2 linked regions of the Zobellia alginiliquefaciens genome follow. The protein of the gene in region 1 binds, or shares a complex with, the protein of each later gene. Links are inferred from orthologs where the notes say so. Each region holds a gene or a part of one and is shown on either strand. Other genes may lie near its edges. The genes, in order: rny and P0077_RS13140.

Region 1 (15,317 bases):
GCAGCACCACTTTTCTTTCGGCACAAAACCGTCCTAACGTTTTGATCATGCTTACGGATGATCAAGGTTATGGCGACTTAGGTTCTCATGGTAATCCCTATTTAAAAACTCCTCATATTGAAGAGATAGGGAAACAAGGGCTCGAAATGACCCATTTTTTTTCGTACCCCAACTGTTCCGCCACTAGAGCTGCAATTTTAACGGGCCGTTACCCGTACCGCACAGGAGTTACGGGTGTTACCCAAGTAGACCACTTTATGAATACTTCGGAAGAAACCCTAGCGGAAATTTTAGCTAAGAACGGCTATCGCACGGGAATATTCGGTAAATGGCATTTGGGTGATAATGCTCCTATGCGACCAACAGACCAAGGGTTTCAAGAAGCTTTGGTACATAAAGGAGGTGGCATTGGTCAAGCTGCAGGCCCCGCCGGAAACACGTATTTTGACCCCATCCTTGAACACAATAATGAATCTAAAAAATACAAAGGTTATTGTGATGATATCTTTACCGATGCTGCTCTGGATTTTATCAGCAAAAAAAGTGACCAACCGTTTTTCACGTACCTAGCTACCAACCTACCGCATTTTCCACTGGAAGTTCCAAATGAAAAAGTAGACCCGTATAGAAAAATAGGCCTGCATGAAGATAATGCGCGTACCTACGGCATGATCGATAATATTGATGCCAATGTAGGGCGTGTTTTAAAGCGATTAAAAAAATTAGGCATCGCAGATAACACACTTGTTATTTTTCTTTCGGACAATGGTCCACGACACCGTCGTACTAAAAATGATGTTTATCCGGGTAGATGGGTATCTAATTTAAGAGGTACAAAGACCAGTGTGTACGAATGTGGAATACGCGTACCTTTCTTTGTTCAATGGCCAAAAAAGATTGAAAAATCACAACAGAAAAGTACTATGGGTGCAGTCATAGACGTGTTACCGACCATACTGGACGTCTGTAAAATTGAGGCACCTCAACATATTAAATTAGATGGCAAATCTCTTCTTCCTCTATGGAAAAATGAAAAAACAGACTTTGGAGATAGGGAAATGCATTACGGCCCAACTGTCTTTAAATACATGCATTTTGCCGTTCGTACCCAGAAGTATAAATTGGTAAGCCCGCATGATGACCCGCACCATATTCTCTATCAACCTAAAGACGAAGAACTAAAAGAAGTACTGGCCAACCTTGAATTATATGATGTTGAGAACGACCCAAGCGAACGTATAAATATAGCCAAGAATCACCCTGAAATTGTAGAGAACCTTCTAGCCCGTTATGAAAACTGGTTTGACGAAGTTACCGAAGAAAGAGACTCCAAAGGAATACAACGCATCTATCTTGGTAACGCCATACAACGTTCCACAAATTTATCTCAGTTTGATTGAGGAGGTCCTAGGGTAATTTCCAAAAACGATCTAGGTCACTGGCGCGTTACAACTGAAGCCGGAATTTACAACTTTAGCTTTGACCTTCCTACTCTAGAAAAAGATGGTATAGCCCATCTAAAATATAAAGATGTGCATTTAGAACTTCCCGTAACTAAAAACCAGAAGAAAGTAGTTTTTAAAGAGGTTACCCTTCCCGAAGGAAAAGGAAATTTACACGCTTTCCTAAAAACGGAAAGACTAGCAAAAGGTCCTTTATTTGTTGATGTAGAACGTATTGACTAATATTTACAAGCTTGACTACATAGCTGTATTTATATTTTCAAACCTCATCAAGCCGCACTTAAGTACCACGTTTTAGCTTATCTATTAACAAATAAGGCTAAAATAATGCTACAACTAGATAAAATCTAAGAATTGTTTTTTCTTGTATTGCCCTTAATTTGTATGCTGCGCTGCTTTATAACTTTCACATTTTAATTATGTGAATTCTCAACAAACCAACAAAAGAGCATCGTGCGATATAAATTTTCGGATTATGAAAAAACTCAGCTTCATCCTTTGCATTTTTCTCACCTTGCTTTCCTGCAAGCAAAATACAACTGATCAACATCAATCTTCAGAGGGAACGAATACCAAGGACTACGCCGCCAATTTGGATTCAGGAAAAGGCATTATTAACAATACAAATAGTCCGCATGTAAAACTAAAAAGTATTGACATTGGCGATTGTAAATGGACAGAAGGTTTCTGGGCCGAAAAATGGAAAGTTGCCGAAGAAACCATGATTCCGCATATGGGCGAAATCCTAAAAGGAGACATAGGCCACGGTTACAATAACTTTAAAATCGCTGCTGGATTAAAAGAAGGGGAACACAAAGGATTTTGGTGGCATGATGGCGATTTCTACAAGTGGATGGAAGCCAAAATGTATATCTACGGTGTAAATAAAGATGAAAAAATTGTAGAGGAAATAGATGAAATAATAGACGTCATAGCTCAAGCTCAGCAAAATGACGGGTACCTTTCTACTCCAGCAATTATTCGCGAGGATATTGAACCTTTTACCAATAGACGATATCACGAGCTGTACAATAGTGGCCACCTACTTACTAGTGCCTGTATTCATTATCGTCTCACTGGCAAAACAAATTTTCTAGATATTGCAGTAAAACACGCTGATTACCTCTACAAACTTTTTTCACCAAAGCCGGACCACTTGAAACGATTTGGCTTTAACCAAACTCAGATTATGGGCTTGGTTGAATTGTACCGCACCACAAAAGACAAGCGATATCTAGAACTAGCGGAACAATTCATAAACATGAGAGGTACGTACAAAATTGAAGATGATGAGACTACCAAGGGCTACCCTATTGGTGATATGGTCCAGGAGCGTGTTCCTCTTCGTGAAGAAACCGAAGCCGTGGGCCATGCAGTATTGGCACTATACTATTATGCCGGTGCTGCCGATGTGTATGCCGAAACCGGAGAAAAAGAACTAATTGATGCGTTGGAAAGATTATGGGACAACGTGACCAACAAGAAAATGTACATCACAGGAGCAATTGGTCAAACTCATTACGGACGTTCTTCTCGCCTGGATAAGATTGAAGAAGGTTTTATTGATGAATATATGATGCCCAATATGACGGCCTACAATGAAACTTGTGCCAACATCTGTAATTCCATGTTCAATTACCGTATGCTTACCTTAACCGGAGATGCCAAACACGGTGATATTATGGAGCTTGTGTTGCATAATAGTGGACTCTCGGGCATCAGTCTTGAAGGAAAAGACTATTATTATTCCAACCCACTACGTAAAATTGAGGGAGCGCTTGATTATGAAAAAATGAACGTTGAGTTTCCTGAAAGACAACCCTATCTTAAATGCTTTTGTTGCCCACCGAACTTAGTACGTACCATTGCAAAATCTCCTGGATGGGCCTATAGTAAATCCGAAAACGGAATTGCCGTTAACCTATACGGTGGAAATGAATTGAATACTACATTATTGGATGGTTCAACTATAAAATTGACCCAAAAGACAGATTACCCATGGAACGGTGCGGTAAAAATAACGGTCAATGAATGTAAAGCTGACGCCTTTGAAGTTCTTCTTCGCATTCCTAGTTGGGCTAAAGGAACTAAAATTAAAGTCAATGGGACTTTGGTGGACAATGTGCAATCAGGGACTTTCGTCAAAATCGAAAGAAAATGGACGGCCGGTGACGAAATTACTGTTGATATGCCCATGGAGACCAAGTTCATAGAAGGACACCCTCGCATTGAAGAAGTCCGTAACCAAGTAGCCCTAAAAAGAGGCCCGGTTGTGTACTGTATAGAATCAGCAGATTTACCCGAAAATACAGATATCACCAATGTTTATCTTTCTTCCAATAAAAAACTAAAACCTACCTCTAGACCTGATTTTCTGGGTGGTGTTACTACTCTAGAAGGAGAGATACTTTTACGTCAGGACAAGTTGGGAGAAATGTATCAAGAAGTAAGCGAACCAGAATTCCAATCCTTTAAAACCAATTTTATACCTTACTACGCTTGGAGCAATAGAGGCCAAGGAGAAATGACGGTTTTCTTACCTGTAATCTGGAATTAGGATTTATGGTAACTGACCATAACTTAATTTAGACGATTTATGGATTCTTATAAAAAGAATGCTTTTACGTACTCCACCATTGTGGCAATGGGCGGTTTTATATTTGGATTGGACGCTGCACTTATCTCAGGTACGATTAAGTTCATCACAATTGAATTTTCATTGAACGAACTTGAGCTAGGCTCTGTTGTAGGTGCTCCCGCCATGGGGGTTCTTTTGGCACTTTTGTTCATGGGGTACGCTTGCAACACATTAGGACGAAAAACCACCTTAATGATTGCCGCTGCCTTTTATCTCATTTCCGCAATCTGTTCGTCTTTGGCACCTTCATATTGGACGCTTATTAGCGCCCGTTTCTTGGGTGGACTCGCTTTTAGCTCAATCTCTTTGGCATCCATGTACATTGGGGAAATAGCACCTCCAAAATGGCGCGGAAAATTGGTATCCATGACCCAGATAAATATTGTGTTCGGCCTCTCTGCTGCGTACTTCATTAATTACTTTATTCTTGGTCTTGCAAACTCTAATGCCAATTGGGTAGCAACCCTAGGTATCAACGAATATACTTGGAGATGGATGCTTGCTACTGAAATTATTTTTGCACTATTATGGTTCGTTCTTTTATTTTTCATTCCCAGAAGTCCTGCTTGGTTACTATATAAGGGAAGAACGCAAGAAGCGGAACAAATACTACTAAAAGTTACGGTCCAAGAAAAAATATCGGAAAAAATAGGTCAAATGAAGGCGAGTCTTGAAAAAGGCAATCAAGACCACACCATAATTACTCAATTAAAAGAAATTTTTTCTAAGCCAATGCGAATCACCATGATTATTGCCATGACTATCGCAATTGCACAACAAGCCACCGGAATTAACGCCATCGTTTTCTATGCACCTACTGTTTTTGAACAATTGGGCATTGGTACCGATGCGGCATTTGCCCAAGCTATATACATTGGCCTTACCAGTATTGTTTTTACCGTTCTGGGACTGCTTCTGGTTGATAGAATTGGTAGAAGACCCATGATTTTATGGGGTATGGCTTGGATAGTACTAAGTCTTGGGGTTTGCTTTTATGGTTTCAAAATGGCGGATTACACCATTACCGAACAAGCCATAACCGAAATGAAGGATATTCCCAACTCTGAAAATTTGTCCGCCTTGGTCGGGATTCCTTACGAGAGTGATATTGCCTTTAAAAATGCTTTAATAGAAAGTATTGGAGAAACCGAAGCCAGAAACCACTCCGGACTTTTATTACAAAAGGCCGCAAATATTAACGCAATTCTCATACTCCTGGGAATCCTAAGCTTTATTGCAGCATTTCATTTTTCGGTAGGACCGATTATGTGGGTTCTTTTTTCAGAAATTTTCCCTATTTCCCTACGAGGAATTGCCATACCATTTTTCACCTTGATCACCAGTTTTGTGAGCTATCTGGTACAGAAATTTTTTCCATGGCAATTAGCTACTATGGGCATTAGCTCAACCCTTTTATTCTATGCCATTGTGGTAAGTATTGGCTTGGTTATTCTTTATATCTATTTAAAGGAGACCAAAAATATGACTATAGAAGAAGTACAATTGGCGCTGGCCACTAGACGAAAAAAATAAATAGAAATGAAACAAGCCACTCCTTCAAATATAAACAGCCCGTATACCCAACTAAAAAGTCTGAATATTGGTAATTGCCAGTGGACTACAGGTTTTTGGGCCGATAAATTTGAACTCTGTGTCAATGCCATGGTGCCGTATATGGGAGACGTATTATGTGGAGACGTGGGTCATGCACTTAACAACTTTAAAATAGCGGCCGGAGAAAAAGAAGGCGAGCATCAAGGCATGTTTTGGCATGATGGCGATTTCTACAAATTCATGGAGGCCAAAACCTATGTGTACGCCCAAACCAAAAACAAAGAATTACTTCATGAGTTGGACGAGTACATCACCATAATTGGAAAAGCACAGGAAAGTGATGGGTACCTTCAGACTCAGATACAATTGAGAGAAGGCGTTGATCGCTATGAAAATCGCAAATACCATGAAATGTACAACACTGGACATTTGCTCATTAGCGCTTGTATTCATCACAGCATTACCGAACAACGTAATTTTCTGGATATCGCAATAAAACATGCAGATTTACTGTACACTATCTTTATGCCAGACACCAAACATTACGGTCGTTTTGGCTTTAACCAGACCCAGATAATGGGCCTCGTAGAATTGTACCGTGTTACAGGAGACAAAAAGTATTTGACCCTCGCAGAAAAATTTATAGACAACCGTGGAAAATATGACGTAAAACACCACCCGACCACTGAGGGCTATCCTATTGGCGATATGGTACAGGAACGTACACCTTTACGGGAATCCAAGGAAGCCGTGGGTCATGCCGTGCTTGCCCTATATTACTACGCCGGAGCTGCAGATGTTTATGCCGAGACAGGAGAAAAAGACCTTATTGATGCCTTAGACCGTCTTTGGGAAAACGTGACGACCAAGAAAATGTATGTAACCGGTGCCGTGGGTCAAGCCCACTATGGAGCTTCGGTAAATCGTGATATGATAGAAGAAGGCTTCATAGATGCATATATGATGCCCAACATGACCGCCTATAATGAGACCTGCGCCAATTTATGCAACGCTATGTTCAGCTACCGCATGTTAAATCTTAAAGGGGAGGCCAAATATGCAGATATTGTTGAGTTGGTACTATACAACAGTGCATTATCTGGTATTAGCGTAACGGGCAAAGAATACTTTTATGCGAACCCATTGCGGATGCTAAATAACACCAGAGATTATAACGCACACGAAAATGTGACCGAAACACCCAACAGAGAACCTTATCTGAGTTGTTTCTGCTGCCCTCCTAACCTAGTTCGTACTATTGCTACGGTTTCGGAATGGGCTTATAGTCTTTCTGAAAATGGAGTAACCGTAAATCTATACGGTGCAAATAATCTAGTGTCCCATCTACAAGATGGTTCCCCTATTAAAATTTCGCAAGAAACGGAATATCCTTGGCAAGGAAAGGTAAAGATGAATATTGAGGAGTGTAAAACAGATACTTTCACCATTAGTTTACGCATTCCAAAATGGTCAAAAACTGCACAGATTACAATCAACAATGAAAAATTAAATAACTCCATAACTCCCGGAAGCTTCGTGAAGATTGAGCGTAACTGGAAGAAAGGCGATGTGCTTATTCTTGACATGCCAATGGAAGTTGAATTTATAGAAGGCCATCCAAGAATTGAAGAAGTACGGAATCAAATTGCTATAAAACGCGGACCAATAGTTTACTGTATTGAATCTCCAGATTTACCAGAGAATACAGACATTCTGGATATTTACTTCAACGGCAACAAAAAACTGGAACCTACTTATCAAACTGAGTTTTTAGGAGGTGTTACTACCCTAGAAGGAGAAGTCCTAATCCGAAAAGATAAAGGCGAAGGTATCTACAGAACCGTTCAAAAACCTGAATGGACACCTTACAAAACGCAACTTGTACCCTATTTTGCGTGGAGTAATCGCGGGCAGGCCGAAATGACAGTATTCATGCCTGTGGTTTGGGAGGATTAAAACCCATTTCCCATATTCTGCCAAAAACAGACCAGACCGTACTAAATAGATAAAATAGTGCCATTAGCGGTTAACCCACGTAAAAGGAAACATTTGTTTTAGTGTTTTATTTGTGAGACTCAGGTTATAATCCTGAGTAACCATCTCAACCTAACTAAAACATTTATCCTTTTTAAGACTCAACTATGAAAAGAACATTAGCACTTGCTGGCGGCTTATTACTATCTATTTGCAGCTTTGCACAAGAACATGGGGTCATGAACAATTCAAAGACCCCGCACATGAACCTTAAGACCATTGATATAGATGATTGTCGGTGGACGGATGGTTTTTGGGCCGATAAACTCAAAGCGGCCCATGAGGTAATGATTCCTAATTTAGGCAGGTTAATGGACGACCCTGAAATTATTCATGCCTATGCCAATTTTAAAGTGGCTGCAGGCCTTGAGGAAGGGGAATTTAGAGGATGGTCCTTTACAGATGGAGATTTCTACAAATATGTAGAGGCACTGGCGTATGAATATGCAATGACCAAAGATGAAAAGATAAACCAACAGATGGATGAAATCATCGCGGTGATTGCAAAAGCACAACGTCCCAATGGTTACATCCACACTAAAATTCAAATCGGTCACGGTATTGCAGGTTTTCTTCATGAATCCGAACATCCATTTAAAAGTGATGAAAAACCCTATACCAACGGACCTTCTCACGAATTTTACAATTTCGGACACCTCATGACCGCTGCTTGTGTCCATTATAAAATCACTGGTAAAAAGAACTTTCTTGATATAGCTATTAAAGCGAGTGATAATATCTACGACCATTTTAAAGAACCTTCTCCAGAACTAGCTCGTATAGACTGGAACCCGCCGCATTATATGGGTCTGATAGAAATGTACCGCACCACTGGAGACAAAAAATACCTAGAGCTTACTGAGAGCTTTGTAAACATGCTAGGTACAGCACCCAAAAAACATGGAGACCATCGTGGTATGGACCATAGCCAAAGGGGTACGTCCGTTAGGGAAGAATCCAAAGCAGTGGGTCATGCCGGCCATGCCAACTATTTGTATGCCGGTGTGGCCGATTTGTACGCGGAAACCGGTGACCAAACCTTAAAAGACTACCTAGAGCGTATTTGGACGAACGTAACTACTCAAAAAATGTACTTGACCGGAGCAACCGGCCCTCACCATTTCGGAATATCCGATCATGCAATTGTTGCTGAAGCTTACGGTAAAGATTATGAGCTTCCCAATATAAAAGCCTATAACGAAACCTGTGCCAACATTGGTAATGCCATGTGGAACTGGCGTATGTTTTTAATGAACGGTGAAGGCCGTTTTGCCGATATTATGGAACTGATTTTTTACAATAGTGCCATTTCGGGTATTTCATTAGATGGCGAACATTTCTTTTACACCAACCCATTACGTTTTATTGAAGGCCACCCGCAGAATACAAAAGATGAAGGCAAACGCGGTGAATTCATGTCGGTTTTTTGTTGCCCCCCAAACATCATCCGTACCATTGCCAAAATGCATACCTACGCTTATAGCACTTCAGAAAAAGGAATTTGGGTAAACCTGTACGGAAGCAATGTACTTGATACCGATTTAGCAGATGGCACCAACATCAAACTAACTCAACAAAGCAATTATCCTTGGGACGGGAATATCAAAATCACTATTGATTCCAAAAAGAAAAAAGAATATAGTTTAATGCTGCGCATTCCTGCTTGGGCGGAGAGCGCTGCCATTACAGTGAACGGAGAAAAAGTTGACCAATCTCCAAAAGCAGGGTCATATGCAGAAGTTACCCGCAAATGGAAAAAAGGAGATGTGGTAGAGCTAGAACTACCTATGGCTCCCCTATTGATTACTGCGGACCCAAATGTTGAAGAGACTAGAAACCAAGTAGCCGTAAAACGTGGTCCTTTAGTTTACTGCTTGGAGAGCGAAGATTTAGTAGCAGGCACTAACATCAAAGACATTATAGTTCCTAGCAATATCTCGTTTCAACCTAAATATGAAGCCAACCTTTTATCAGGGATTACGGTTTTGGAAGGCGAAGCCAACCTTTTACCAAAAGAAGATTGGTCTAAACAACTATACAAGCCACTGGCAAAACCTGAACTACAAAAAACACCTATAAAGATGATACCTTATTTTGCATGGGCGAACCGTGGTGTTCATGATATGTCCGTTTGGTTGCCATTGCAATATTGATTTAAGACCAAAGGAAAATTAAGTAATTTAAAAGAAATGAATCTAACAAAATGTATCGTTTGTTTTTTCCTGCTCGGTCATGCTTTAGGTTGTAATTCTCAAAAAAGTGAATCTGGAAAAGCGCTTGCCAAAAAACCCAATATTTTATTCATTGCTATAGACGACCTCAGACCAGAACTGGGGTCCTATGGTTCTGAAATAGTCCAAAGCCCTAACTTAGACAAACTAGCCAGTGATGGTCTTCAGTTTAACCGAGCCTATTGTCAACAGGCTATTTGTGGCCCATCACGTGCTAGCGTTTTAACCGGACTTCGACCAGAGACCAGCGGTATTTTTCACAACTATTTAAAAATACGTGAGCTATATCCGGATATCGTTACTTTACCTCAGCTCTTTAAAAACAATGGCTACGAAGCTACTTATTTCGGAAAGATATTTCATCACGGTGATTTAGATGATTCTCTATCGTGGAGTCGTGTGCCCAATCCCTATCCTAAATCGGTTGTGGGTTTTGCACTTCCCAAGAACCAAAGCATTCGTGAAGCCACCCGTAAGGATATGTTTTCCAAATATGGCGATGTAGCAAAATACGGTCTGGCTATGGGTCCAGCCTACGAATCGGCAGATGTTCCCGATAATACCTATGCTGATGGTTACAATACGGATTTAGCTATTGCACATATCAAAGAAATGGCAAAGACCAATGAAAAGCCTTTCTTCTTAGGTCTCGGTTTTAACAAACCTCATTTAAATTGGGTGGCGCCAAAAAAATATTGGGATTTGTACGAGGAAGAAGATATCCCAATGGCCAGTGACAGTATCTCTCCTAGGAACAGTGCCGCAATGGGTATTCACCCGTCCTTTGAGTTACGAGTCAGATCAGGAATTCCTAAAAAAGGAAAGTTAGGCCGGGGTCTTTCAAAAACCTTAAAACAGGCATATTTGGCCTGTGTAAGCTATGTGGATGCACAAATTGGCCGCGCCATACAAGCTTTGGATGAAGCTGGAATACGGGATAACACTATTATTATTGTTTGGAGTGACCATGGGTACCATCTGGGTGATATGGGTATTTGGGGCAAGGCCACCAACTATGAAATTGCGACGAGAGTTCCACTTATGATTTGGACTCCAGATATGCCCGAAGCAAATAGAGGAGCCCAAACGGAAGCTCTGGTAGAGTTAATAGACATGTATCCTACCCTTTGCGAACTGGCCGGAATTGAAAAGCCTAGTCATGTAGAAGGAAAAAGTTTTGTACCTCTTTTAGACAATCCAACACAAGATTGGAAAACAGCCGTATTTAGTCAGTTTCCTTCTCCAGCCTTGCGGGAATGGGGTTCCTACCCCTTACGCCCTGCTATGCGCGAAACTTATTTTGGGCCGCTTATTGAAAGTATTGAAGCAAAAATTAAAGTCCAACAAAAAGAAAAATGGAATAGAGACCTCTTCGAAAACAAATTAATGGGGTATGCTATGCGAACCGACCAATATAGATTTATTGTCTGGAAAGACCGTACACTACCGCAAGCATTACCTCTTTACTTTGAGCTTTATGACCACAAGAACGACCCTGAGGAAATGGTAAATATTGCTCCAGAAAACCCTGAACTGGTGGCTCAATTATTCACTCAATTCAAAAACGAGAAAAATATACCTGAACAAACTAATGAGTAGAAAATATACTTTTTAAACTAAATTAAATTTACATCTATGTCAATTCATCTTAATCGTTTTAAACTAATCCTATATTCCACTGTTCTGTCCGTAACAACCTTCGGGCTTGCCCAAGAAACTCGTCCTAATATTCTGGTTGTTTTATGCGATGACCTCGGTTATGCCGATGTTGGTTTTAATGGCGCTACGGATATTGTCACTCCAGAAATGGATAAACTAGCTAAGAATGGAACTATTTTCTCGTCAGCGTATGTGGCGCACCCCTTCTGCGGACCAAGTCGTTCCGCATTGTTAACAGGGCGCTATCCGCACTTAACGGGAACACCTTATAATCTGTTTCATAATAGCAGCGATAGAGACGAGGATAATCTGGGCGTTCCCGTGGAAGAAACCTATATGTCCAAAGTGCTTCAAAATGCGGGATACTACACCAGTGCAATTGGAAAATGGCATTTGGGTTCCGCTCCAAAATTTCATCCTAACAAAAGGGGATTTGATAATTTCTATGGTTTTCTAGGTGGTGGCCATGACTATTTCCCTGCCAAATACAACATTACCTACAAATCACAGGTTAAATCTGGGGTAGAAAATATAAGGGATTATTTATGGCCCATGGAACATAACGGGAAGCCTGCCAATGAAACCGAATACATTACGGATGAGTTTTCTAGAGAGGCAAGTAATTCCATACGCTTGGCTACAAAAAAGAAGCAACCTTTCTTTATCTACCTAGCCTATAATGCACCGCACGTTCCGCTGCAAGCCAAGGCAGAGGATATAGCTAAGTTTTCACACATAGAAGACAAAGATCGTAGAACCTATGCGGCCATGGTATATGCCGTTGACCGTGGAATTGGTAACATTGTAAAGACCCTAAAAGAGACAGGCCAACTAGACAATACCTTAATCGTTTTTTTAAGTGATAATGGTGGGAACTTTGATCATGGTGCCAATAACTATCCGCTGAAAGGCACAAAAGGGGATACTTATGAAGGTGGTTATAGGGTACCAATGTTCTTTCATTGGCCCAAGAGAATAAAAAAAGAGCAACGTTTTGACTTTCCTGTTTCTGCAATGGACCTCTACCCTACTTTTGTAGAACTCGCTAATGCCAAACTTCCGGAAGGAAAAGAATTAAGCGGAAAAAATATTATTGAGGATGTAATTCAACAAACCGAACCTTATAAAGACGAAATGATTTTTTCTTTACGCTATCGCGAAGGCTATAATGATGTTGGAGCTAGGCTTGGCGATTGGAAAATTACAAGAATGGGCAATGAACCATGGCGACTTCACAACCTTAAAGAGGATATAGGAGAAAAGAAAAATTTGGCAGGCCGGCACCCTGAGCGACTGAAAGAAATGGTAGCAAGAACACAAGAATGGACAAACAGTTTTGTGGCTCCGTTGTGGGTCTATTCACGCAAAGACCAAGAGCTATGGAATAGCGGTGTAATGCCAAATTACGAAGGCACCTTTGAAGTGGATAAACTTGTTGAACCTCCGGTTCACAATTAATATTCACTTAATTAAACAAAAAAGAGCCGCTATATGCGGCTCTTTTATTTGATATCTATAGTGAAGTCTACTTCGCTACGTTCACTGACCTTGTTTCTCTGATAACAGTGACTTTTACTTGCCCAGGGTAGGTCATGTCTGTTTGTATTTTCTGTGAAATTTCAAAAGACAACTGTGCTGCTTTCTCATCATTCACTTTTTCGCTTTCAACGATTACCCGTAGTTCACGACCTGCTTGAATAGCATAAGCCTTCTGAACACCTCCAAAACTAAAAGCTACTTCTTCTAAGTCTTTTAAACGCTGAATGTACGAGTCCAATACTTGTCTACGTGCTCCCGGTCTTGCACCGCTAATGGCATCGCAAACCTGTACGATCGGTGAGATAAGCGTCTTCATTTCAATTTCATCATGGTGAGCACCAATAGCATTACATACATCTGGTTTCTCTCCGTATTTCTCTGCCCACTGCATACCGAGTATAGCGTGCGGAGTTTCTACTTCTGCTTCCGTGTTCGGTACTTTACCTATATCGTGCAAAAGTCCGGCACGTTTTGCCAATTTAGGGTTCAAACCAAGTTCAGCGGCCATTACACCACATAGTTTAGCCACTTCTCTGGAGTGTTGTAGCAAGTTTTGTCCGTAAGAAGAACGGTATTTCATTCTACCTACCGCACGAACCAATTCTGGGTGCAAACCGTGAATACCCAAATCAATAACGGCACGTTTACCTACTTCTACAATTTCTTGTTCAATTTGTTTTTCTGTTTTCTTAACTATCTCTTCAATACGCGCTGGGTGAATTCTACCGTCTGTTACCAACTTGTGCAACGAAAGTCTTGCCACCTCACGACGTACCGAATCAAAACAAGATAGAATAATCGCTTCCGGAGTATCATCAACAATAATTTCTACTCCTGTTGCAGATTCCAAAGCACGAATATTTCTACCTTCCCTACCAATAATCCTACCTTTAACATCATCTGATTCCAAGTTAAAAACAGATACACAGTTCTCTACCGCTTCCTCCGTTCCTATACGTTGAATGGTGTTAATAACAATTTTCTTGGCTTCCTGCTGCGCAGTTAACTTAGCCTCTTCTACGGTAGTTTGAATATAGGCCATAGCATCTGTCTTTGCCGTTTCCTTTAACGACTCCATCAGCTGCCCTTTTGCATCATCTGCGGAAAGTCCCGAGATTACCTCTAACTGCTGTACTTGGTTCTTATGAAGCTTTTCTAGTTCATTTTGCTTCTTTTCAAGGAATGCCTCCTTATGGGAAACTTCCTTTAACTTACCGTCTAGCTGAGAGTTGAGTTTTTTACTTTTGGCCAATTCATTACTAACCTGAGACTCTTTATCCCGAGTCCGCTTTTCGGCCTCGCCAATCTTCTTGTCTTTATTAATAATTACTTTCTCATGCTCTGCTTTCAACTCTAAAAACTTCTCTTTAGCTTGAAAAATCTTATCCTTCTTAATGTTTTCGCCTTCGGTCTTGGCGGCACTGATTATTGAATTTGCCTCGGTTTTGGCATTGGAAAGCATTTTTGAAGCTTTCCCCTTTTCCATAAATTTTGCGATGGCAAATCCAATCGCAAGGCCGACGATACCGGCTATTATAAGTGTTGCACTATCCATATATCTAACAATTTAGGTTTGAACAAGCCTGAGCACTTAGCAGTTACATTGTGATACATGTACCGACCACCGTTGCTCAAACAAATCCATAAAAAAAGCCCACATCAGCGAAGTTTTGAACAAACTCCAATAAACAGGTTTAGGGCTACAAGACTGATCAAGAATCCCTATACGAGTAGGGCCCGCTTTTACAATCTAAACTCACCCTTTTTAAACAAAATAAATGTTGAGTTTGTCAAAAGGTAATACCAATGTGGGCAGTAACTTATGTATTTTAAAGAACGTATTTTATTTTAAACCTAGCTTTGATGTCACCAACTGATCCAACGCTTTTAAACGTTCGGTTGCATTTTCGGTTCCTTCGGATTGATCAATACCACGCTGCTCGATTTTAGAGGCAAATTGTAAGGCACACATGGCCAAAACATCTTGCTTATCTCGCACAGCATAACTTTGTTCAAACTTTTTCGCCAATTGTTCAATGTTCTTCGCCGCCTTTCGCAAGCCTTCTTCCTGGCTTGGATCAATGGTCAAAGGGTACACCCTATCAGCTATAGAAAGCTTTATTTTTAGCTTTTCCGACATTTTATTTTTTAAACATTATTCTGAAAGTTGTGCTATACAATAGTCCAATTCCCTGATCA
Region 2 (15,322 bases), 2.7 Mb from region 1 along the record:
AAACACTCATAAAAAATTTCAAATTCATAATCATATTATTTTTTAGGGGGACTTAAGTCTATATCGGTGTTCTAATCAACAGACCGCCATTAATAGTATAATAATATACGCAAGGTATTAGCAATCGGTTTTTTCTGTATCACACAGTTTTTTTTACCTACCAAGGCCACAATACATTTAATTGAACAAATTATTTGTTTTATGCTCATAAATCGTATCTTTGCAGCTTGATTGAAAATCAGTCATATATACATAAAAATCATTTAAAACAATATTGGAATGTATTTAACAAAAGAAGTAAAAGCCGAAATCTTTAAGAAACACGGCGGTAGTGAAACAAACACAGGTTCTACAGAAGGCCAAATCGCTTTGTTCACACACAGAATTAACCACCTAACCGGTCACTTAAAAAAGAACCACAAAGATTACAACACTGAGCGTTCATTAGTAAAGTTGGTAGGTAAAAGAAGAAGCCTACTTGATTATATGATCAAGAACGATATTGTTAAGTATCGTGAGCTTATTAAAGAACTAGGTATTAGAAAATAAGTATTTTACAAAGGGCTGAAATTTTCAGCCCTTTTTTTTTATATATTAGTCATCCTAAATAATTAGGATTTTACAAAAAGCTGCACCCAGTTTTTCATTGGTCAACACAACACAACAACTTCGGCCTTAACAAGTCGATAAGACCATTGTTTAACAATTCGCCCATTGGCGTATTTAATTAAAATTTATGATTCCAAAAGTATTTAAAGAGGTCATAGACCTTGGTGACGGTAGGGAAATTTCTATCGAAACCGGAAAATTGGCAAAGCAGGCCCACGGTTCTGTTGTTGTACAGTCAGGAAAATGTATGCTATTGTGTACGGTTGTTTCCAACTACAAACAAAGTGATGTTGACTTTCTTCCATTAACGGTAGATTACCGCGAAAAATTTGCAGCTGCGGGCCGTTACCCAGGTGGTTTCTTCAAAAGGGAAGCAAGACCTAGTGATGGTGAAGTATTGACTATGCGTTTGGTAGACCGTGTACTTCGTCCACTTTTCCCAAAAGATTATCACTCTGAAACTCAGGTGATGATTCAATTAATGTCTCATGATGATGACGTTATGCCAGATGCAATGGCCGGTTTGGCTGCATCTGCTGCAATTCAATTATCGGATTTTCCATTTGAATGTGCAATCTCTGAAGCTAGAGTTGCCCGCGTAGACGGTAAATTCGTTATCAACCCAACTAGAGCTCAATTGGCCGAATCCGACATTGATATGATGATCGGTGCTTCTGCTGATTCTGTAATGATGGTTGAAGGTGAGATGGATGAAATTTCTGAAGAAGAAATGACCGAGGCCATCAAATTTGCACACGAAGCCATTAAAGTACAGTGTGCCGCTCAATTAAAACTTGCTGAAGCTTTCGGAAAGAAAGATGTACGTGAGTATGAGCCAGAAAGAGAAGATGAAGACTTGGCCAAGAAAATTCACGACATGGCATATGACAAAGTATATGCCGTAGCTAAAGCAGGTTCTGCCAAACATGAGAGAAGCGCTTCTTTTAGTGAAATAAAAGAAGAAATTAAAGCTACTTTCTCTGAAGAAGAACAAGCTGACTTTGGTGGTATGATTTCAAAATACTACAATAAAGCTGAAAAAGCTGCTGTTCGTGATCTTACCCTAAACGAAGGTTTACGTTTAGATGGTCGTAAGACCGATGAGATTAGACCTATCTGGTGTGAAGTAGATTACCTACCATCAACACACGGTTCCGCTATATTTACCCGTGGGGAAACTCAGGCATTGGCTACTGTAACCCTAGGTACTTCTAGAGATTCAAACAAAATTGACATGCCATCTTACGAAGGTGAGGAGAATTTCTATTTACACTACAACTTCCCTCCTTTCTCAACTGGTGAAGCAAGACCTATCCGTGGTACTTCTCGTCGTGAGGTAGGACATGGTAACTTGGCACAACGTGCCTTAAAAGGAATGGTCCCTGCAGATTGCCCTTATACAGTTCGTGTAGTATCCGAAGTGTTAGAATCTAACGGTTCCTCTTCTATGGCTACTGTTTGTGCTGGTACTATGGCAATGATGGATGCTGGTGTACAATTGAAAAAACCGGTTTCAGGTATTGCAATGGGATTAATTTCTGATGCGGACTCTGGTAAATATGCCGTTCTTTCCGATATTTTAGGTGATGAAGATCACTTGGGAGATATGGACTTTAAAGTAACCGGTACAGCAGATGGTATTACCGCTTGCCAAATGGACATTAAAGTAAAAGGTCTTTCTTACGAAATCTTGGTAAATGCCTTAAAACAAGCAAGAGAAGGTCGTTTACACATTCTTGGAAAACTGACGGATACTATCTCTGCTCCTAACGCAGATGTGAAGCCTCATTCTCCAAAAATGGTTACACGTACTATTCCTAATGAATTTATTGGTGCACTTATTGGACCAGGAGGAAAAGTAATTCAAGAACTTCAAAAAGAAACAGATACTACTATTGTTATCAATGAAGACCCGGTTACAGAAGAAGGTATTGTTGAAATTTTAGGTACGGACCAGAATGGTATTGACGCGGTATTGGCCAAGATCGATGCCCTAATGTTCAAACCTGCAGTTGGTAGTGCTTACGAAGTTAAAGTAATTAAAATGCTAGACTTTGGCGCTGTTGTAGAATACCAAGATGCCCCGGGCAATGAAGTATTGTTACATGTTTCCGAATTGGCATGGGAAAGAACCGAGAATGTTTCCGATGTTGTGAACATGGGTGACGTTTTTGATGTGAAGTACTTAGGTACCGACCCAAGAACCCGTAAAGAAAAGGTTTCTAGAAAAGCTCTTTTACCAAAACCTGAAGGTTTTGTAGAAAGACCACCACGTAACGATAAAGATCGTGGTCGTGGTAGAGATGACAGACGAGGTGGTAGAGACAACCGTGATCGTAAGCCAAGAAGAGACTAAACACTCTTTTCTTTAATACATATTTAAAGCCTCAACATAGTAAGTTGAGGCTTTTTTATGCGACTTATCTAAAAAGTAAAGTTTTTTTCACCCAATTGTAACATTTCTATGTTTTTTACGTATAAGTATATGCAGTCTATGCAAACTGAACCTAATTTATTTACATGAGACAGCTTAAAATCACAAAACAGGTCACCAACAGGGAGACCGCATCTTTGGACAAGTACTTGCAAGAAATAGGCAAAGTAGACTTGATTACAGCAGATGAAGAAGTAGAATTGGCACAACGTATCAAGGCAGGCGATCAGGTCGCTCTTGAAAAACTAACAAAGGCCAATCTTCGATTCGTTGTATCGGTAGCTAAGCAGTACCAAAACCAGGGACTTACTTTACCCGATTTAATTAACGAGGGTAACCTTGGCCTTATTAAGGCCGCACAACGATTTGACGAAACGAGGGGATTTAAATTTATTTCCTATGCAGTATGGTGGATTCGTCAATCTATATTACAAGCTTTGGCGGAACAATCTCGTATTGTACGTTTGCCATTGAACAAAATTGGATCGATCAATAAGATTAACAAGACCTTTGCTTTTCTAGAGCAGGCACACGAACGTATGCCTTCACCAGAAGAAATTGCAAAAGAATTGGATATGACGGTTGCAGATGTTAAGCAGTCGCTTAAAAACTCTGGTCGTCATGTATCTATGGATGCGCCTCTTATTGACGGTGAAGATTCTAACCTTTACGATGTACTTCGTAGTGGTGAATCTCCAAATCCTGACAAAGAATTGTTGCACGAATCTTTGCGTACTGAAATTGAGCGCGCTTTAGAAACTCTAACTCCAAGAGAAGCAGACGTTATCCGTTTGTACTTTGGTCTTGCCGGGCAACATTCTATGACATTGGAAGAAATTGGTGAAACTTTTGACCTAACGAGAGAAAGAGTTCGTCAGATTAAAGAAAAAGCTATTAGAAGATTAAAACATACTTCTAGAAGCAAAATCCTTAAGACCTATTTAGGTTAAAAACACCATAAAATTGCACGTTAAATATTCCTTAAATTGGAAATTTGGCATATATATTGTAATTTTAAAAGCAACAACAGTTTATCATGACTGTTCGTTTTTTGATTGATGAATAAACTCCGGCTGATTACCGGAGTTTTTTCATTTATAATATATAGTACAATCACCCACAAGCCCTTTATTTAATGGGCCTGATGGAAAATAACAAGAATCACACATTTAAAGTACCACTATGGAATCCGAAAAAAAATCATCCAACACCCAACCTAACAATCCATTACACGGTGTAAAATTAGTGGACATATTGGAACAGTTGAGAAAAAAATACTCATGGGAAGAATTGGCAGAACGTATAAACATCAATTGTTTTAAAAGCAACCCTACAATTAAGTCGTCTTTAAAATTTTTAAGGCGTACACCATGGGCCCGAACCAAGGTAGAACAGTTATATTTGAAATCTTTTCATAAATAGATTGTTATATGCCCTTCAACATTGTACTTGTAGAACCCGAAATACCCAACAACACCGGAAATATTGGCAGATTGGCACTTGGCTCAGGGTCTACCTTACATCTCGTTAAACCATTTGGCTTTGAATTAAACGACAAACGCTTAAAACGTGCAGGACTTGACTACTGGCCCCATTTAGAGGTACACATTTACGAAAGTCTGGACGACTTTTTGTCGCAACACGGTGAGAAAAATCTAATATTGTTTTCTAGTCATGGCACTAAAAATCACTGGTCCATTCCATTTGAGGATGGTCAATTTCTTGTTTTTGGCAAAGAATCCGTAGGCTTACCTTCCTCCTTGGTATCTTCGTACAAAGACAGTTTGTATAAAATTCCACTTTATAGTGAACACATTCGAAGTTTAAACCTAGCCAATGCCGTAGGTATCGCGGTCTATGAAGGGCTTAAGAACATCCAATAAAGAAGAAAGTAATCACCCTCCATTACGACTGTTAGTTGACCATACTAAATTTTAAATTAGTCGATATTTATAAAAAAACGATTAACTTGAAGTATCTCATTGGTATTCAAAAATTTAACGCGTTTGTCTATGAAAGATTCTGAAATGCTTTCCTTTATTCAAGGATTGCCAAAAACCGAACTCCATTTACATATTGAAGGCTCTTTTGAACCTGAACTTATGTTTAAGATTGCAAAACGCAATAACATTAAAATTAAATATGCCAATGTTGACGAAATTAAACAAGCCTATAGTTTCAATAATCTTCAAGAGTTTCTAGACATCTATTATGCAGGGGCTTCTGTTCTACTTACGGAGCAAGATTTTTATGATCTTACTTGGGCGTATTTGACAAAAGTTCATGAGCAAAACGTAAAACACGTAGAGATTTTCTTTGACCCTCAAACCCATACGGACCGTAACGTTCCTTTTGAATTCGTTTTAAACGGAATTTACAATGCACTAGAAGACGGTCAAAAACAATTGGGCATAAGTTTCAGGCTAATTATGAGTTTCTTGAGGCATCTAGATGAAGCTTCGGCCTTTAAAACCTTAGAACAGGCTTTACCCCATAAAGATAAAATTGTAGCCGTAGGATTGGATTCTTCGGAGGTGGGCAACCCGCCTTCTAAATTTCAACGGGTCTTTGAAAAGGCCCTTAACGAAGGTTTTTTAACGGTAGCCCATGCGGGCGAAGAAGGCCCTTCGGAATATATTAAGGAAGCGCTAGACCTCCTAAAAGTCACCAGAATTGACCATGGCAACCGTTGTCTGGACGATGCTGATTTGGTAAAAAGACTAGTTGAGCAGCAAATGCCACTTACCCTGTGCCCCTTATCCAATCTTGAGCTTAAAGTTATTCAGGATTTAAAAGAATATGCACTGCCCACCATGATGGAACACAATTTACTGGTCACTATCAACTCTGATGACCCTGCTTATTTTGGCGGGTATATGAACGAAAATTTTTGGGAAATAACCAAGGCCTTAAATTTATCGAAGTCGCAAATTGCGGAACTGGCAAAAAATGGGTTTAAGGCAAGTTGGTTATCGGAACAAGAAAAACAAGGCTATTTACAAGAGATCGACGAATATCTGAAAAACAACTAACTCCGTACGGTGTTATTCTTTAGCCGGTATGCGTTACTTCGTAAAAACACAATTCACTACTTTTGCATAAATTCTTTTTAACAGACACAAAATGAGCAAAACAAAAATTGCACCTTCTCTTCTAGCGGCCGATTTTGGCAACTTACAGCGCGATATAGAAATGGTAAACAACAGTGATGCTGATTGGCACCATATTGACATAATGGACGGCGTTTTTGTTCCTAATATATCATACGGCATGCCAGTTGTGAAAACAATTGCTGAGCATGCCACTAAGCCATTAGATGTGCATTTAATGATTGTTGACCCAGACCGCTATATTAAAACTTTTGCTGAATTGGGCGCAACACACCTTACGGTTCATTATGAAGCTTGCACGCATTTACACCGAACCATACAGGCTATAAAGGCGGAAGGAATGAAAGCTGGGGTAGCATTGAACCCACATACCAATGTTAACTTGCTCAAAAATATAATCAAAGATTTGGACATTGTTCTCATTATGAGTGTTAACCCTGGTTTTGGCGGACAAAGTTTTATAGAGAATACGTACGAAAAAATACACAACCTAAAGGAATTGATTAAAGAATCCGATGCCTCTACTTTGATTGAGGTTGATGGTGGGGTAAATTCCAAAAATGCCAAAGCCCTTATAAAAGCAGGAGCGGATATTCTTGTGGCAGGCAGCTTTATTTTTAAGACCGAAGACCCAACGAAAACAATTCAAGAACTTAAAAAATCTACGGATAGATGGAGCATTTTCGAGTTGTAATTATAGGTGGAGGACCTATAGGAATAGCATGTGCCCTTGAAGCCCAAAAAAATGGATTGAACTACGTGATTCTTGAAAAAGGCCCTATCGTAAATTCATTGTTCAACTATCCGCAGAACATGCAGTTTTTCTCTTCTTCGGAAAAGTTGGAAATAGATAACATTCCATTTATAAGCACAGAGGCAAAACCTAAACGCAATGAAGCGTTAGAATATTACAGAAGGATAGTTACCTCCAATGATTTAAATATAAGGCTATTTGAAAAAGTGAAAAACGTAGAAAAGACACAGAATGGATTTTCGATCGTTTCCTCAAAAAATACGTACACCGCGGACAAAGTTATTGTGGCTACCGGATTTTATGACTTACCAAATACGCTGAACATACCGGGAGAAGACTTACCTAAGATAGCTCACTATTACAAAGACCCGCATTTTTATGCCAGTCAAAAACTGGCTGTTGTAGGCGCCAGTAATTCGGCTATTGATGCTGCTTTAGAATGTTACCGCAAAGGTGCCGAGGTTACTTTAATTATTAGAGGTGACGAAGTTGGCCCCAGGGTAAAATACTGGGTTCGTCCTGATATAATCAACCGTATTGAGGAGGGCAGTATTAAAGCCTACTTTAATTCGAAATTAACGGAAGTGCGGCAAAGTGAAATTGTAATTGATACTCCAGAAGGAACGGTTACCCTTCAGAACGACTTTGTATTGGCTTTGACCGGTTACATGCCCAATTTTGATTTTATAACCCATATGGGTATTAAACTTTCAGAAGACGCCAAGAAGCTACCTCAATATGACCCAGAAACCATGGAAACCAATGTTGCCGGCATTTACTTGGCCGGTGTGATTTGCGGTGGTATGGAAACCCATAAATGGTTTATTGAAAACTCTAGAATACATGCTAAAATGATAATTTCCTCCATTCTAAAGGAAAAAGAGATTAGCACTACATAACTACTTACCCCTGTTTTCAGGGGGTAACATTTCACGGTTACAGGTATATTTTTCGGTGGTGCAAAACATGACATTTGTACCACTAAAGAACCTGAACTATGAAATATATCTACCCAAAACTCCTGCTCATCTGTCTGGCTTTCGCCATTTATTTCAATAACAAATCAGTTGAAAATAAAGATTTATCGCATTTAAGTAAAGTCAACCAATATTCTTTATTAGTTCAACGCGGGGCTTTTCATTTTGATTCGTTTAAAATCGTAAAGAACAAAATCTCGCATATTCCCGGTATTTCGTCCAATTTTGAAACGGCAACTTACAATGAAAATAGTCAGACTTTTTTAGACAGTTTACAAACTTTAGGCTTTTTCAAAAAGCTAGAAGCTCAAGGTTTTTGGAACCTGAAAACCCACTATGGTTCAGAAACCTCATGTAACAGTCAACTTATCGTGACCTTGACTACGAATGGAAAATCAAAAACCGTAATTTGCGATGATTACCAAACGGATTGTCCCGAACTCATAAAATATATAGAGAAAAAAGTTGTTGAATTGGAAGGAAACGATTTAAAACGAATCTATTTACCAGGATAAAACCATACCGCTGAAAACAAAACATAAATCCTATTTTTTCCGTTTGTTGCACATCTACTGTTTATTGGCAACAGTTATTCTGTTGGGCGCTTTAAATCTGCATGCCCAAGAATCTGGGAAAGACTTGCATGCCCCACCGCCACGCATCACTTTTTCGACCATTCCAACCCATCAGGAAGAATCGTTAAAATCACATTACGAAGCTTTAAAATATGCCGAGTTTGGAAATCAGCGGTTTTCCATATTTGAGCAATTAATGGAAGAACATATTACAAGAGGCAACACGGATTCCATTTTACACTATGGCAATCTTTACGTAAAAGAATTGGGCAACTGGCAAAAACCGGACTCCTTAAAAACGTTCCACTATGCTAAAGCACATTACTTTTTAGGCATCGGAAATCATTTTAATGGCCTTTTAGACAAATCTATTGAATGGCATATAAAAGGGCTTCAAGATGCAGAAGCTACGAACTCCACTGAATTTCAATACCGGAATAAAATAGGTCTATCACACAACTACATCCTAAAATCAGAAACGGATAAAGCGCTAGTGGTGCTTACCAAAGCCGTATTGAATTATGGAACAGAATTTCCAAAACTGACCATACAAGCCCATCTTCTCATGGGTAATGCCCATCTTTTTAAACAAGAATATGACCTTGCCCGTACAGACTACGAAGAGGCATTGCGCATGGCGTTGGACTTTAAAGATGCAGAAAAAGAATTATCGGCTAAATTAAATTTAGCCAAACTTGCCGAAGCACAACAAGATTATGAAAAGGCATTTCAAGGGTATGAATCCGTTAGGAATCAAGCTTTGGCCCGTGATTTTACCGCTATCTATTTTGAAGGCTCATTGCTCTTGGCCAAATTGTACTATAAAGAGGAAATGTACAAAACCGCAAATATTGCATTGAGTTTTGCCTATATCAACGCCATAGATCGCGAAAACCTTCAGTTTCAAAAAGAAGCTTTGATGATACAGGCCAGGAGTTTTGCCAAGTTAGATGATTATAAAAATGCGTACGCGGTAATGACCCAATTGTCCGGTGTCAACCATCAAATAAATACCAAACAACAACGGGAAATCATAAAAGAACTAGAAATTCAATATGAAACTCTAGAAAAAGAAAAGGCTATTTCCAGCCTTGAGGAAGACCAACTCATCAAGGCTGCAGAACTCAAAAGGCAGAAGACCGTTCAAAAAGCATTTCTTATTGGTTTCCTCGTGATTCTAATTCCTATAATCGCTTTACTCTATGTCTACTATCAAAAGATACAGACGCAAAGCGAATTGAACAAAAAGCAAGAAATAATTAATCAACAAAAGGTTACTACGCTAAAACAGGAACAAGAACTTAACCTTATTAAAGCATCTATTGATGGGCAAGATGAAGAGCGGAAAAGAATTGCCCAAGAACTACATGATAGTATTGGTGGCAACCTTGCCGGAATAAAGTTGCAAGTAGCTTCCATGACCAGTGAATCCGATAGATGGAAAGATATTAACGGACAATTGGACGAGACATATCAATTGGTACGGGACATCTCACACACGCTGATTCCCAAAAAGTTTAGACAAAATGCTTTTTCCGATTTGATACGGGAATATATTGCCTCTATTTCGCGTAGCGGAACACTAAAAATAGGTTTTCACCCACATCCTGAAGTGGATATTAATGCGATTGACGATACGGTCCAAATGGAACTTTTTAAGATGATACAGGAGTTAATGACCAATACGTTAAAACATGCGGAAGCTTCAAAAGTAGACCTTCACCTGAGTCTTTTAAACCATGAACTATCCTTACTTTTTGAAGACAACGGCAAAGGTTTTGACACCACAGCAACGAACCACGGTATCGGTTTTGAGAATATACAAAGTAGAATCACCCAACTTAACGGCACGCTTCACATAGACTCAACACCCAACAGAGGAACCGTAATAGCTATTGAAATACCTATAAAAAAAATATCACATGAAATATAACCTCATCATAGCAGATGACCATAAAATGTTTATAGATGGTTTACTGAGCATCTTAAACGATGCCCCTGAATTTTTAGTAGCTACTACGGCTAAAAATGGTGCGCAGGTGGTTAAATATCTAGACATTAACGGGGCCAATGAACTTCACTTGCTCATTACCGACCTCAGCATGCCGGAAATGGATGGTATTGAACTGAACCGTATTGTAAAAGAAAAATACCCTACCCTAAAAACATTAGTGGTAAGTATGCATATTGATGGAGGAATGATCGAGAAACTCATTCAAAACAATGTTGACGGTTATGTTCCGAAGAATGCAGAAAAGGACGAACTCCTAGCTGCCATGCGAACTATAGTTAAAGGAGAAAAATACTTTTCACAAGAAGTAAAACGTGTCTATACAGACGCTATGTTCGAAAATAAAAAACAAGAAGAAGTTCATCTAACCGACCGAGAAAAAGAGGTACTTAAACTCATTGCGGATGAATATACTACCCAAGAAATTGCAGATGAACTTTTCCTGAGCAAGCACACCATAGAGAGCTATCGTAAGAACTTAATCTCTAAATTACAGGTGAAAAATTTAGCAGGTCTTACCAAACATGCCATTAAAATTGGGCTTCTGGACTCCTAATTAAACAAACAGTAAAATAAGGGTAAGTACCAGTCCGCCAAGGGCAAAATAAATACCCTTCTTGAATATAGGAGCACTAGGTCTGAACATCCAAAAAGCAGATATTACAAAGAATAGCAGTGCCGCACCAAAGAAAATATTCAAGAAAAATAAAGGCTGACTAGAAGTTGCTTTGTGTATTTTGGTCATTTTTCCCAAAACATAAGGTAAATTTTTCTGAGTGTATGTGGTAAATCCAGTCTGACTATCATAGGTTCCGCCTTCAAAATAAACAGTTCCTCCCTCCTCTTTTTCTACTTTAAAGTGTTTAATCTTCAAAGCCTTGCCAACATCTTCTGCCTTTATATTAGGTTTTATTGTTTTTTCTACGGCAACTTCTTTTTTAAGAAAATCCGTATCCCTAAAAATTAAAATAATACCGCTTATAGCGTACATGGCCATTATTCCTGCCAAGAAAAAGCCTAAGTACCTGTGGTAGGTACGCATCTTTTCTTCTGTTTTTCTTCCCATAGTTGGTTTGGTTTGTTGGTTTACCTTCTTCTTCCCGAATACTCCATGGCTTCACCTTTACCAAAACCATAGCTAAAGCCAAATGTAATAAACCTGCCCCTTTGTCTACGACTATATGTTGAAAAAGTATCTTGGGTAATTTCGGATTCTTGTACCCGTGAGGCAAAAACATCCCTAACGCCTAGACTAACCACACCTTTACCTTTAAGGATTTTTCGGCGAGCACCAAGGTCCAGAAAGAGGTTGTCACTGGTTTTTCCTTGTACGGTCTCATAGCTACTTTGGTAATTACCGGTTGCTTCAAAATCTATATCGGCGGGCATTTTAATTTTGGCCATAAGTTTAGCAGACCATCTATCCGCATTAAAATCGAAATTTAGGGTATCGAGGCTCCCTTCTCTTACAAATCTGTTATAGTTTAAATCCGTAGTTGCGGTAAACCATTTTAGCGGACTATACTTTGCATTGAACTCCACACCTGTTGCTTTGTTGGTTCCGATATTCTCTGGTTTGCTAATATTCACGTCTCCTTCCAATGTATTGATAGACTCAATTACATCTGTAGTATAACGATGATAAACACTGGCGTTCAAGGATGCTTTTTCAAGAATAAAAATACTGGTAACCTCGTACGAATCGGTGAATTCTGGTTGTAAATCTGGATTACCTTGACGGATATTGAAATTATTTCTGATATTAAAAAACGGATTCAAATCCCATAAATCCGGGCGATACACCCTTCGTGAATAACCCGCTTGCATAGAAACTTTATCGGTAAACTTATATGAGGTATGCGCACTAGGAAAAAGATTGGAATACTTCTGCTCGTTCGCTTCGTTCGTATTTTTCAGTAAGGTGTTAAGGTTGGTCTGTTCCATACGTACCCCAGCCTTTATGCCCCATTTTTCACCTTCATAAGCTCCTGTTCCATAAAGGGCAAACACCTTTTGGTCGTATTCAAATACATTGGTTAAATTGGTATCGGACACGTAAGCACCGCTTATCAGGTCTTGCACCTCATAATCGTTACTTACATCGTTCATCACATACTGCCCCCCAGCTTCCATAGTCCATTCTTCGGTAAAGGGTCTGGTATAATCTAATTTAAACGTATACTCCGCTTCTTTAAACTCGGTTCGCGTGCGCTGAACAGCATCTTGATCATCCCCTGAAATAGTGAAATCCTCAAAATCCGAAGACTGGTCTTTTCCAAAGAAATTACCCAAAGCACTGAATAAAAGATCATGGTCTTCATGGTCCTTAAAATCGCTTTTATACTGAAGTTCATATTGATATTTGGGATTTGTTGCTTCGGTAGTTTCCGTACGTTCCCATTCCGAAATTAATTGGTTGTCCCCATCCCTAGATTCATAATTGGTTTGTGAGGGCTGGTCCTCTATTTCATAGGCAAAATTCCCTGAAAGGGTCAATACATTATTATCATTGATGTAATAGTCCGTACCGAGAATGATATTATAAAACTCCTCATTTCTAAACTCCTCACCTACGGAGGCTATAGATGAACCATCGGTCAAATCCCGATTGATATTTTCTACATCGTTCGGAAGTTCTCTATATCCCGCTCCAAGTTGACTAAAGAGATTAAAGCGTTCTGTACGGCGGTTGAGACTTAAACCAAAGCTATGATTGTCCGGAGACCCCGTATTTAAACTAATTGAACCGTTAAGGCCCTCCCGTTCTTCTTTCTTTATGACGATATTTATGATTCCCGAGGTACCTTCCGCATCATATTTCGCCGATGGATTGGTAATCACCTCTACCCGTTCTATCATATCCGAAGTAATCGTACCCAAGGCATTCCCACCTTCTCCGGTTAGAATAGAAGGTTTTCCATTTATCAATACCTGTACCCCTTGGCTTCCGCGTAAGCTAATTTGCCCTTCGATATTTACATTTACGGAAGGTACATTGTTCAGCACCTCCAATGCACTAGCGCCTGTGCTACTAATATCTTTTCCTACGTTAAAAACACGTTTATCTAACTTAAACTGTGTTCGTGACACCTCACCTGCTACAACAACTTCAGAAAGTTGTTGCGCATCTGCTGCCAGTGTTATTTCCTTTAAATCTATCTTACCGTTTGCGGACACGAGATTATCAAATCTTTTTTTCTCAAAGCCTATAAAACTAATTTCAACGAAGAAGTTCTCTGCATCCGTTTTTAAACTAAAAGTACCATCATCTAAGGTGGTGGTTCCCGTAATTCCTTTTTGTGTGGCTTTATCGCCAATCAGTACCGTAGCAAATGCCACGGGCTGTCCGCCGGTTTCCACGACCGTACCTGTAATCTCGATCTCTCCATTTTGAGCCTGGCTAATATTCGCTAGAAAAAGCGTTAAAAGAAGTGGTAAAAAAGTAGTGGTAAATTTTAGATGCATGGTAAAAGTTGTTTGGAATATAAAAGTGCATAAAAAAAGTATCTGACCGAACTCAATAACATCAATTTAACAATTTTAACAATCGTTCTAACCGCTGAATTCTATGCCTTTACACGCTGTACTCAATCCCATTTCATATGCTGTAAACGCACTGCGTTAAGAATTGCCAACAATGCCACACCCACATCTGCAAAAACGGCCTCCCACATGGTAGCCATACCAGAAGCACCCAAAAGCAGAACAATAGCTTTGACACCAAATGCAAGAGCTATATTCTGCCAAACGATACGCCTTGTGGATTTTGCTATTTCTATGGCCTGTGCCACTTTGGTGGGCTGATCGGTCTGTATGATAATATCGGCCGTTTCTATGGCTACATCACTGCCCAGACCACCCATTGCGATACCCACATCACTAGCTGCCAATACTGGCGCATCATTAATTCCATCTCCTACAAACGCTACAGTAGCTCCAGGCTTCTTTTTTAGACGCTCTACTTCGTTCAGTTTGTCTTCGGGCAAGAGGCCGCCTTTGGCATTTTTTATATTTAGTTTTTTTGCTACCGCTTGAGTGATGGCATCCGTATCACCGGAAAGCATTATTATATTGGTGACACCCGTCTTTTCCATTTCCAGAACGGCCTGCCCGGCATCGTCCTTCAACTCATCCGCAATGGTTACATACCCCACAAATGCATCATCAATAGCTATCACAACTAAACTGTCCGCTATAGCCAATGCAGTATCGGGTACTCTTATGCCATGAGCAGTCAATAAAGTTTCATTACCTGCAAAGACCGTTTTACCGTTAACGGTACCTTTTAGCCCCATGCCGGCTACTTCGGTAACCTCCGTTGCGCTAAACCCTAAATCTTCCTTCAAATGAAAGTCCATTATGGCTTTGGCTATCGGGTGTGTAGATTGTGACTCCAGAGCTGCGAGGTAGTTCATTAGCTCATTTTGGGTGATTGTGCTTTCATTTTGTCCATTTCCATGTAATACAATATCCCTGATTTTAAACACCCCTTTGGTCACCGTTCCCGTTTTATCCATCGCTATGGTATTCAGCTTGGTCATGGTATCCAAAAACGATGCGCCTTTAAACAGAATACCATTCCTAGATGCCGCACCCAATCCCCCAAAATATCCCAAGGGAATAGAGATGACCAGCGCACAAGGGCATGAAATCACTAAAAACACCAATGCCCGGTACAACCAATCCTGAAAAGCATATGTTTCTACGAAAAAATAGGGCAACAAGGTAAGTGCAATTGCCAAATACACTACGATAGGTGTATAAATCCTAGCAAATTTTCTAATGAAAAGTTCGGTCTTAGATTTTCTAGCCGTAGCATTCTGAACCATATCTAGAATACGGGCAATGGAAC

What was found.
Region 2: rny (region 1) and P0077_RS13140 share a complex: the UniProt entries of both Bacillus subtilis proteins name them as parts of the possible RNA degradosome complex. The link is inferred for Zobellia alginiliquefaciens from one-to-one orthologs.

The regions. Positions count from the first base shown.
Region 1 is NZ_CP119758.1:411,772-427,088, forward strand. Bases 12,390-15,317 are described here. They hold rny (ribonuclease Y), read right to left. Parts: upstream 14,674-15,317; coding sequence 13,105-14,673; downstream 12,390-13,104. Other genes in these bases: P0077_RS01750 (sulfatase family protein), read left to right, coding at 12,390-13,037; P0077_RS01765 (cell division protein ZapA), read right to left, coding at 14,962-15,258; P0077_RS01770 (hypothetical protein), read right to left, coding at 15,274-15,317. Outside these bases: P0077_RS01715 (arylsulfatase), read left to right, coding at 1-1,400; P0077_RS01720 (hypothetical protein), read left to right, coding at 1,533-1,685; P0077_RS01725 (glycoside hydrolase family 127 protein), read left to right, coding at 1,939-4,020; P0077_RS01730 (MFS transporter), read left to right, coding at 4,060-5,634; P0077_RS01735 (glycoside hydrolase family 127 protein), read left to right, coding at 5,641-7,611; P0077_RS01740 (glycoside hydrolase family 127 protein), read left to right, coding at 7,797-9,842; P0077_RS01745 (sulfatase), read left to right, coding at 9,879-11,519; more of P0077_RS01750, read left to right, coding at 11,556-12,389. UniProt on the Bacillus subtilis protein: Endoribonuclease that initiates mRNA decay. Initiates the decay of all SAM-dependent riboswitches, such as yitJ riboswitch. Involved in processing of the gapA operon mRNA, it cleaves between cggR and gapA.
Region 2 is NZ_CP119758.1:3,116,620-3,131,941, reverse strand. Bases 418-3,350 are described here. They hold P0077_RS13140 (polyribonucleotide nucleotidyltransferase), read left to right. Parts: upstream 418-736; coding sequence 737-2,965; downstream 2,966-3,350. Other genes in these bases: P0077_RS13135 (sigma-70 family RNA polymerase sigma factor), read left to right, coding at 3,130-3,350; rpsO (30S ribosomal protein S15), read left to right, coding at 418-549. In the rest of the region: P0077_RS13150 (DUF302 domain-containing protein), read right to left, coding at 1-28; more of rpsO, read left to right, coding at 280-417; more of P0077_RS13135, read left to right, coding at 3,351-3,993; P0077_RS13130 (VF530 family protein), read left to right, coding at 4,226-4,465; P0077_RS13125 (tRNA (cytidine(34)-2'-O)-methyltransferase), read left to right, coding at 4,474-4,926; P0077_RS13120 (adenosine deaminase), read left to right, coding at 5,056-6,075; rpe (ribulose-phosphate 3-epimerase), read left to right, coding at 6,167-6,847; P0077_RS13110 (YpdA family putative bacillithiol disulfide reductase), read left to right, coding at 6,826-7,806; P0077_RS13105 (hypothetical protein), read left to right, coding at 7,905-8,399; P0077_RS13100 (tetratricopeptide repeat-containing sensor histidine kinase), read left to right, coding at 8,464-10,392; P0077_RS13095 (response regulator), read left to right, coding at 10,382-11,026; P0077_RS13090 (hypothetical protein), read right to left, coding at 11,027-11,536; P0077_RS13085 (TonB-dependent receptor), read right to left, coding at 11,557-13,935; P0077_RS13080 (heavy metal translocating P-type ATPase), read right to left, coding at 14,058-15,322. UniProt on the Bacillus subtilis protein: Involved in mRNA degradation. Catalyzes the phosphorolysis of single-stranded polyribonucleotides processively in the 3'- to 5'-direction. Necessary for competence development in Bacillus subtilis.